Linked DNA regions of Rubrivivax gelatinosus IL144. The protein of the gene in region 2 interacts with the protein of the main gene of each other region in a pairwise test. Links are inferred from orthologs where the notes say so. Each region holds a gene or a part of one and is shown on either strand. Other genes may lie near its edges. The genes, in order: rlmN, ftsZ and zapD.

What was found.
Region 1: the proteins of ftsZ (region 2) and rlmN interact in binary tests that used the Escherichia coli proteins (3 or more experiments, as listed by UniProt). The link is inferred for Rubrivivax gelatinosus IL144 from one-to-one orthologs.
Region 3: the proteins of ftsZ (region 2) and zapD interact in binary tests that used the Escherichia coli proteins (3 or more experiments, as listed by UniProt). The link is inferred for Rubrivivax gelatinosus IL144 from one-to-one orthologs.

What each region holds. Positions count from the first base shown.
Region 1 is NC_017075.1:2,921,195-2,924,199, reverse strand. The notes cover bases 129-2,983. They hold rlmN (23S rRNA (adenine(2503)-C(2))-methyltransferase RlmN), read left to right. Parts: upstream 129-924; coding sequence 925-2,043; downstream 2,044-2,983. Other genes in these bases: RGE_RS13410 (helix-turn-helix domain-containing protein), read left to right, coding at 2,848-2,983; pilW (type IV pilus biogenesis/stability protein PilW), read left to right, coding at 2,040-2,843; ndk (nucleoside-diphosphate kinase), read left to right, coding at 492-917; RGE_RS13430 (pseudouridine synthase), read left to right, coding at 129-405. In the rest of the region: more of RGE_RS13430, read left to right, coding at 1-128; more of RGE_RS13410, read left to right, coding at 2,984-3,005.
Region 2 is NC_017075.1:997,042-1,000,180, reverse strand. The notes cover bases 77-3,065. They hold ftsZ (cell division protein FtsZ), read right to left. Parts: upstream 2,193-3,065; coding sequence 960-2,192; downstream 77-959. Other genes in these bases: ftsA (cell division protein FtsA), read right to left, coding at 2,269-3,065; RGE_RS04715 (AAA family ATPase), read left to right, coding at 77-883. In the rest of the region: more of RGE_RS04715, read left to right, coding at 1-76; more of ftsA, read right to left, coding at 3,066-3,139. UniProt on the Escherichia coli protein: Essential cell division protein that forms a contractile ring structure (Z ring) at the future cell division site. The regulation of the ring assembly controls the timing and the location of cell division.
Region 3 is NC_017075.1:4,573,609-4,576,637, reverse strand. What follows is about bases 50-2,928. They hold zapD (cell division protein ZapD), read right to left. Parts: upstream 1,928-2,928; coding sequence 1,172-1,927; downstream 50-1,171. Other genes in these bases: RGE_RS20790 (prepilin peptidase), read right to left, coding at 2,563-2,928; coaE (dephospho-CoA kinase), read right to left, coding at 1,955-2,581; RGE_RS20805 (DNA gyrase inhibitor YacG), read right to left, coding at 948-1,148; nifB (nitrogenase cofactor biosynthesis protein NifB), read right to left, coding at 50-756. Outside these bases: more of nifB, read right to left, coding at 1-49; more of RGE_RS20790, read right to left, coding at 2,929-3,029. UniProt on the Escherichia coli protein: Cell division factor that enhances FtsZ-ring assembly. Directly interacts with FtsZ and promotes bundling of FtsZ protofilaments, with a reduction in FtsZ GTPase activity.

The DNA.
Region 1 (3,005 bases), 1.9 Mb from region 2 along the record:
ACCTTCGACAAGCGCGCGATCCAGCAGGAACGCCAGCGCCGCCGCGAGATCCCCGAGGACGGCCCGATCCCGAATCCGCTGCAGCAGACCTACGACAAGCGTGGCCTGCAGCGCGACCGGCCGGTGCGTGACCTCGGCGAGGACGGCCCGATCCCCAACCCGCTGCAGCAGACCTACGACAAGCGCTTCGTGCAGAAGCCCAAGCCGCTGGCCGGCGGCCGTGGCGCGCGCGGCCCGAAGAAGGGTGGCGCGGGCGGCCAGCCCGACCCGATGCAGACCTCGGTCGGCTACATCGGCGGCGACGCCTTCCTGCGCAAGGCCAACGGCGGCGGTGGCCGCGGCGGTCCGCGTGGCGGCCGGGGTGGTGGTGGCGGCGGCGGCGGTGGTCGCCGCGGCGGGCGCTGAACGCGTCTTTCCGTCATGGCCGCGCCGATCCGGCGCGGTAGAATCGAAAGCTTTGCCAAGTCCTTGATTGAAGGAGATATTTCAAGATGGCCATCGAACGCACCCTCTCGATCATCAAGCCTGACGCCGTCGCCAAGAACGTCATCGGCCAGATCTACGCCCGCTTCGAAGGCGCCGGCCTGAAGATCGCCGCCGCGAAGATGCAGCACCTGTCGCGTGCCGAGGCCGAAGCCTTCTACGCCGTGCACAAGGCGCGCCCGTTCTTCAACGACCTCGTGAGCTTCATGATCTCGGGCCCGGTGATGATCCAGGTGCTCGAAGGCGAAGGCGCGATCGCCAAGAACCGCGAGCTGATGGGCGCCACCGACCCGAAGAAGGCCGAGAAGGGCACGATCCGTGCCGACTTCGCCGACAGCATCGACGCCAACGCCGTGCACGGCTCCGACGCCCCGGAAACGGCGGCCGTCGAGGTCGCGTTCTTCTTCCCCGGCATGAGCGTCTACAGCCGCTGAGTCGACGATGGCCGTCAATCTTCTCGACTTCGACCTCGAGGGGCTGGCGGCCTTCTGCGACAGCCTGGGCGAGAAGCGCTTCCGCGCCGTCCAGCTGTTCCGCTGGATCCACCAGAAAGGCGAGTCGGACTTCGACAAGATGTCCGATCTCGCCAAGTCGCTGCGCGGCAAGCTCGCCGGCGCGGCGGTGGTCGAGTCGCTGCCCGTCATCAGCGAGCACGTCTCGGCCGACGGCACGACGAAGTGGCTGTTCGACGTCGGCGGCGGCAACGCCGTCGAGACCGTCTACATCCCTGAAGACGACCGCGGCACGCTGTGCGTGTCCTCGCAGGCCGGCTGCGCCGTCGGCTGCCGTTTCTGCTCGACCGGGCACCAGGGCTTCAGCCGCAACCTGAGCACCGGCGAGATCATCGCCCAGCTGCGCTACGCCGAGCACCGCCTGCGCGGGCCGGACGGCCAGCGCGTCATCGACAACGTCGTGATGATGGGCATGGGCGAGCCGCTGCAGAACTACACGGCCGTCGTGCCGGCGCTGCGCGTGATGCTCGACGACCACGGCTACGGCCTGTCGCGCCGCCGCGTGACGGTCTCGACCTCGGGCATGGTGGCGATGATCGACCGCCTGCGCGAGGACTGCCCGGTGGCGCTGGCCGTCTCGCTGCACGCGCCCAACGACGCGCTGCGCGACGCGCTGGTGCCGATCAACCGCAAGGACGGCATCGAGGCGCTGCTCGACGCCTGCCTGCGTTATGTCGAAGCAGCGCCGCGCGACTTCATCACCTTCGAGTACTGCATGCTCGACGGCGTCAACGACGCCCCCGAGCAGGCGCTGGAACTCGTGCACCTTGTCCGCCGCCGCCGCGTGCCGTGCAAGTTCAACCTGATCCCGTTCAACCCGTTCCCCGAGTCGGGGCTCAAGCGCTCGCCGCGCGAACGCGTGACGGCCTTCGCCAAGGTGCTGCAGGACGCCGGCATCGTGACGACGATCCGCAAGGTGCGCGGCGACGACATCGACGCGGCCTGCGGCCAGCTCGCCGGCGAGGTGCAGGACCGCACCCGGGCACGCGAACGCCTGCTGGAGCGCCGCCGCACGATCCCGATCGCCGCCGCGGAGGACCCGCGGTGACGCGTCGCCTGCTGGCCCTGCTGGCCGCGGCGGCCTGCGCCGCATCGCTGCTGGCGGGCTGCGTCAGCGAACCGCCGGCCAACGGCTCGGCCCGCGAGACGCGGCCGAGCAACGACCCCGCCGACGTCGAACGCCGCGCCAAGGTGCGGCTGGAGCTGGCGTCGGCGTACTTTGCCCGCGGCCAGTCGGAGACCGCGCTCGACGAGGTCAAACAGGCGCTGGCCGCGCGCCCCGACATGCCCGAAGCGCTCGGCCTGCGCGGCCTGATCTACGCCGCGCTGGGCGAGACGCGCCTGGCCGATGACAGCTTCCAGCGCGCGCTGTCGCTGGCGCCGCGCGACGGCGACCTGCGCCACAACTACGGCTGGTTCCTCTGCCAGCAGGGCCGCTACGGCGACGCCGACCGCGAGTTCGAGACCACGCTGGCGCTGCCGCAGTACCGCGGCAGCGCGCGCACGCTGCTCGCCAAGGGTGTCTGCGACGCGCGCGAAGGCCGCTGGGCCGATGCCGAAGCGGCGCTTTACCGCAGCTTCCAGCTCGAACCGGCCAACCCGGCGACGTCCTACAACCTCGCCGACGCGCTGTATCACCGCGGTTCGTTCGAACGTGCCCGCTTCTACGTCCAGCGCGTCAACGCGGTGAGCGAGCAATCCAGTGCGGCCACCTTGTGGCTGGCCGCACGCATCGAGCGCCGGCTGGGCAACCAGGCTGGCGCCTACGAGTTCGGCCGCCAGCTGCGCGACCGTTTCCCCCAATCGCCCGAGGCTGCCCAGTTCGAGCAAGGCCGGTTCGATGACTGATTCCGTGACGCCCCCGCCCGCGGGCACGACGGCCGGCGCGCTGCTGCGCGCGGCACGCGAGAAGCAGGGCCTGCACATCGCGGCGCTGGCCGCCGCCATCAAGGTCCCGGTGGCCAAGCTGGAGGCGCTGGAAGCCGACCGCCACGACGAGCTGCTGGACCC
Region 2 (3,139 bases):
GCAGCTGGCGGCGCTGATGAACCTGTCGAACCTGCACGCGCGGCGCGGCGACCTGGCGCGGGCGGTGGAGCACGGCCGCGAGGCCGACCGGCTGGCCACCGAGATCGAGCTGACCGCGACGCTGGCCTGGTGGAACCGGGCGTCGCTGGGCTTTTTTCTGGGCGGGCTGGGACGCTATGCCGAGGCGCTGCAGCTGCTGGAGGCGGCCGCCGGGGCGCTGGCGACGAGCCCGCTGCAGCAGAACCTGGCGCTCGGCCTGCTGGCGCGCGTCTGGCTGACGCTGGGCCAGGGCGCACGCGCCCACCGCTGCGTGCAGGGCCTGAGCGAGGCGCCGCCCGGGGCCTTGCGCACCGCCCAGCTCGTGCTGCGCGCCGCGGTCGCCGCGGCCACCGGACAGCCGGCGGCGCCGCTGTGGCAGGAGGCCGCCGCGACCGGCGTCGCCGAGGACCCCCACCGCATCCAGGCCGAAGTCGAGCTGGCCTGCGAAGCCGGGCGCCTGGACCTGCTGCACGAGCTGGAGCGCCGCGCCGACGCGGCGGCGCTGTTCCCGCAGGCCGCGGAGGTGGCGACACGCACGCTGGCGCTGCTGGCCGACCGGCAGGCCGCGGCGGCCGCGGCGGCGGCCGAGCACCGCACGCTGCAGGCGCGTTCTGCCCACTACTACCTGCCGGCGCTGCTGCTGCGCTGCGCCGAGGCCTACGAACGCGGCGGCCGCGGCGACGCCGCGCAGCGCTGCCTGGCGACGGCGCTGGACTGGGTGCACCGCGACGCGCTGCCGCAGGTGCCGGCGCCTTTCGTCGAAGGTTTCCTGCACCGCCAGCCGGTCAACGTCGCGCTGCGCGCCGCGGCGGCACGGCGGGCGCTGCCCGTCACGCGCGGCTAGGCTGGCGCACAAACGACGAAGGGGCGGCCCTGGGGGCCGCCCCTTCCCGTCTGGTCAACCGTGACTGCGCCGGATCTCAGTCAGCCTGCTTGCGCAGGAAGGCCGGGATCTCGATCTCGTCCATGCCGTTGCTGGCCAGCGCGTCGACCTTGGCCGCGGCCTGGCTGCGGCCGCTGCGCCAGACGCTGGGCGTGTTCAGCCCGGCGTAGTCGTGCGCCGGCGCCGGGGCCGCCGCGCCGACGGCGGCCTGGGTCAGGATCGGCAGGTTGTCGGTGCCGGTGCGCAGCACGGGCTGCGCGACAGGCGCCTGCTGCACGACGGCCAGCGGCGGCGCCGGGCGGGTTTCCTGGCGGCGCGCCGAGTTCAGGCCGGTGGCGATGACGGTGACGCGCAGCTGGTCGCCCAGGCTCTCGTCGTAGGCCGTGCCGTAGATGACGTGGGCGTCGTCGGCGGCGTAGCGGCGGATGGTGTTCATCGCGTTGCGGCTCTCGGCGAGCTTGAAGGTCGCCTTGCTCGCGGCGATCAGCACCAGCACGCCGCGCGCGCCCGACAGGTCGATGCCTTCGAGCAGCGGGCAGGCGACGGCGGCGTCAGCGGCCTTGGTCGCGCGGTCCGGGCCGCTGGCCGTGGCCGTGCCCATCATCGCCTTGCCGGGCTCGCTCATCACCGTCTTCACGTCCTCGAAGTCGACGTTGACGAGACCGGGGATGTGGATGATGTCGCTGATGCCGCCGACGGCGTTCTTCAGCACGTCGTTGGCGTGCGCGAAGGCCTGGTCCTGCGTCACGTCCTCGCCCATCACGTCGAGCAGCTTCTCGTTGAGCACGACGATCAGGCTGTCGACGTTGGCTTCGAGCTCGCTGACGCCGTCGTCGGCCTGCTTGCCGCGGCGCTTGCCTTCGAACTCGAAGGGCTTGGTGACGACACCCACCGTCAGGATGCCCATCTCCTTGGCGACGCGGGCGATGACCGGCGCCGCGCCGGTGCCGGTGCCGCCGCCCATGCCGGCGGTGATGAACAGCATGTGCGCGCCGGTGATCGATTCGCGGATGCGGTCGACGGCCTCCTCGGCGGCCGAGCGGCCGACCTCGGGCTTGGCGCCGGCGCCCAGGCCGCTGGTGCCCAGTTGCACCAGGGTGGCCGCGCCGCTGCGGTGCAGGGCCTGCGAATCGGTGTTGGCGCAGATGAAGTCCACGCCCTGCACGCCCTGGGCGATCATGTGTTCGACGGCATTGCCGCCGCCGCCCCCGACGCCGATCACCTTGATCTGCGTGCCTTGGTCGAATTCCTCGATCATTTCGATGGGCATGTGGAGCCTCCTAATGAATGCAGTTGCCAGACGGTTGACTTGACGGAATGAAACGGGACCTCGTCACGGGTCCTTCTCAGAAATTGCCCAGGAACCAGTCCTTGGCGCGGCCGAGCAGCGTCGTCACCGACCCCGCCTGGGCCGCGGCCTTGTGACCGCGTTGCCGTGCCAGACGCGCCTCCTCGAGCAGCCCCATGACGGTGGCCGACCGCGGATTCGCGACCATGTCGCCGAGCGCGGCGTGGTACGTGGGCAGACCACGCCGCACCGGCTTCAGAAAGATGTCCTCGCCGAGCTCGATCATCCCGGGCATCACCGACGAGCCGCCGGTGATGACGATCCCCGAGGACAGCAGCTCCTCGTAGCCGCTCTCGCGGATGACCTGGTGCACGAGGGTGAAGATCTCCTCGACGCGCGGCTCGATGACGCCGGCCAGCGCCTGCTTGCTCAGCATGCGCGGCGCACGGTCGCCCAGCCCCGGCACCTCGACCTGGTCGGCCGGGTCGGCCAGCAGCTGCTTGGCCACGCCGTGCTCGACCTTGATCTCCTCGGCGTCCTTGGTCGGCGTGCGCAGCGCCATCGCGATGTCGCTGGTGATCAGGTCGCCGGCGATCGGGATCACCGCGGTGTGGCGCACGCTGCCGTCGGTGTAGATCTGCACGTCGGTGGTGCCGGCGCCGATGTCGACGACGGCCACGCCCAGCGACTTCTCGTCGTCGGTCAGCACCGCGGCGGCGCTGGCGCTGGGGTTGAGCACCAGGCGCTCGACTTCCAGGCCGCAGCGGCGCACGCACTTCAGGATGTTCTCGGCCGCGCTCTGGGCACCGGTCACGATGTGGACCTTGACCTCCAGCCGCGAGCCGCTCATTCCGATCGGCTCCTTGACCTCGTGGCCGTCGATCACGAACTCCTGCGGCTCGACGAGCAGCAGGCGCTGGTCGTTGGGG
Region 3 (3,029 bases), 3.6 Mb from region 2 along the record:
CTCGTCGTTGACGCCCGGGATCAGCACCGAGTTGATCTTGGTGAGCACGCCGCGCGCGGTGAGCATCTCCAGGCCGAGCATCTGGCGCTCGTGCAGGATGCGCGCCGCTTCCAGGCCGGTGATGCGGCGGTGGTCGTGGAAGATCCAGGGGTAGATCTTCTCGCCCACGGCCGGGTCGACCATGTTGATCGTGATCGTGACGTGGTCGACGTTGTACTTGACGATCTCGTCGACCCAGTCGGGCAGCGCCAGGCCGTTGGTCGACAGGCAGAGCTTGATGTCCGGCGCGTGCTGCTGCAGCAGGCGCATGGTCTCGAAGGTCTTCTTCGGGTTGGCCAGCGAGTCGCCGGGGCCGGCGATGCCCAGCACCGTCATCTGCGGGATCGCGCTGGCCACCGCCAGCACCTTCTTCACCGCCTGCTCGGGCGTCAGCTTCTGGCTGACGACGCCCGGGCGGCTCTCGTTGCTGCAGTCGTACTTGCGGTTGCAGTAGTGGCACTGGATGTTGCAGGCCGGGGCGACCGCGACGTGCATGCGCGCGAAGTGGTGGTGCGCTTCCTCGGAGTAGCAGGGATGGTTCTTGACCTTGTCCCAGATCTCGGCCGGCATGTCCTCGGGGCCGGCCGAGGAGCCGCAGCTGGACTTGCCGGCGCCGCCGCTGCTGCTGCAGCCGCCAGCGCCGGCGGGCGCGGCGTCGCCGAGGGCGGGCCGACCGCGGCGCAGGTCACCGATCGAGATGAAGGCTGTGTGGCTCATGGCGGGCCCGTCGGTTGAGGACGAGCGCGCACTGCGAGAGCCGTGCCATGCCCCGATCCCTTACGGATCAAGGACTTGCGGAGGGTGTCGGGCGTCGGTCGGCTGTGCTCTTCGCGACAAAACCGACAGCGCGGGCCTCAGCTCGGGCCTGTGTCTGGCGAGCGAGGCCTTCCGGCCTCGCCCGTCCCGCCTCAGTGGGCCGGCGGCGTGGCCGGCGTGTCTTCGCCGGCGTCGGGCGGCGCCTCGGCGGCGACGCGGTAGCTCTCGCTGGCCCAGGCGCCCAGGTCGATGCTGCGGCAGCGTTCGCTGCAGAACGGGCGCCAGCGGTTCTCCGGCGCGTACGGCGTCGGCTTCTTGCAGGCGGGGCAGGGGACGAGGCGGGGAGCGGTCACGGCGAAAACGAACGGGAAACGGGTCAGGCGCAGAGCGTGAGCTCGAAGTCGCGGTCCTCGGCGGCCAGGCGCAGCCGGCCGTCGGCGTCGGGGCGCATCAGGCGCACGCCGACCATCAGCCGGTGGCCGGTCATCTCGGGCACCAGGCCGTCGGCGCCGTCCAGGCGCACGCGCATCAGCTGGTAGGTGCGGCCGGCCGGCAGGCTCTGCTGGTACTGGCCGCCGGCGGCGACGACACGCTGCGGCGCGCCGCTGTCGCGCAGCAGGCCCAGCAGCACCTGCAGCGCCTCGGCCAGCGGCGACAGCGTCGCGATCCAGCCCATCAGGTCGGCGCGGCGCTTGGCCGGGTCGAGCTGCTGCCAGGCGTAGTACGAGGGCAGGTCGAACTCGCAGGTGCCGCCCGGGATGCCGATGCGGCTGCGGATGCCCATCAGCCAGTCGTTGCTCTGCAGCGCCTGGCCGGCCTTGCCCTGCAGCTGGTTCAGGCCGTCGAAAGCGTGGTCGATGCGGCCGACGATCTGGTCGAGCGCGGCTTCGGAGATGTGCGGGTTGCCGCGGTAGGACTGCAGCTGGGCGCGGTGGCGCTCCAGCTCCTTGAGCAGGTCGCTCTTGAGGTCGGCGCGCGAGGCGACGTCCATGATCTCGAAGATCGTCGCCAGCGCGAAGTGGTGGTCCACCGGCGCGTCGCGCGCGACGAGCTGCCCGAGCCGGTCGAACAGGTGCTCGAGCCGCAGCATCGTGCGGATGCCCTCGTTGAACGGGTACTCGTACAGGACCAAAGGGGGCGCTCTTCGTGGAGGGAATGCTCAGTGCGGCCCATTGTTCCACAGCGCCCACAGCGCCCGGACTTCGGCGGCCAGTTCCCCGAGCGCCATCCCGTCATTGAAGATCACCGCGTCGGCGATGCGCCGGCGCGCGGCGCGTGCCGCTTGCTGGGCGATGACGCGGCGAACGGCCTCTTCGCTCCAGCCCGAGCGGCGTTTCACGCGCTCGACCTGGGTCTCCTCGCGACAGTCGACGACGAGGATGCGGTCGCAGCGCGCGCGCCAGTGCGCCGATTCGGCGAGCAGCGGCACGTCGAAGACGACCGGCGCCTCGCCGGCGGCCGCGGCGCGCGCCAGCGCCTCGGCGCCGATCATCGGGTGCAGCACGGCCTCGAGCCGGCGTTTTGCGCCGGGGTCGGCGAAGGCGATGGCGCGCATGCGTTCGCGGTCCATCGCGCCGTCGCTGCCGACGATCTCCGGCCCGAAAGCCGCGGCCAGCGCCGGCAGCGCGGCGCCGCCAGGGGCGGTGAGTTCGCGCGCGATGGCGTCGGTGTCGACGATGACGGCGCCGAGCCCGGCCAGCAGCGTCGCGACGGTGCTCTTGCCGCTGCCGATGCCGCCGGTCAGGCCGAAGCGGCGCGGCCGGGGCGTCAGGCCCAGCCGATCCACGAGAGCACGGTCTCGCGGCCGGCCAGCAGCACGACGAGGCCGCCGCCGGCCAGGAAGGGCCCGAAAGGCACGAAGCGGCCTTCGCGCAGCGAGCCGGTGGCCTTCATGCCCAGGCCGACGACGGCGCCGATGACCGAGGCCATCAGCACGATCGGCACGATGGCCTGCCAGCCCAGCCAGGCGCCGAGCGCGGCCAGCAGCTTGAAGTCGCCGTAGCCCATGCCTTCCTTGCCGGTGGCGAGCTTGAACAGCCAATAGACCGACCACAGCGAGAGGTAGCCGACGGCGGCGCCGGCGATCGCCTCGCCCAGCGTCTGCCCCGGCAGCCAGCCGAGCGCGGTGGCGGCCAGCCCGGCCCACAGCAGCGGCAGCGTCAGGCCGTCGGGCAGCACCGTCGTGTCCCAGTCGATCAGCGCCAGCGCCAGCAGCACGGCGACGGCGCCGCACC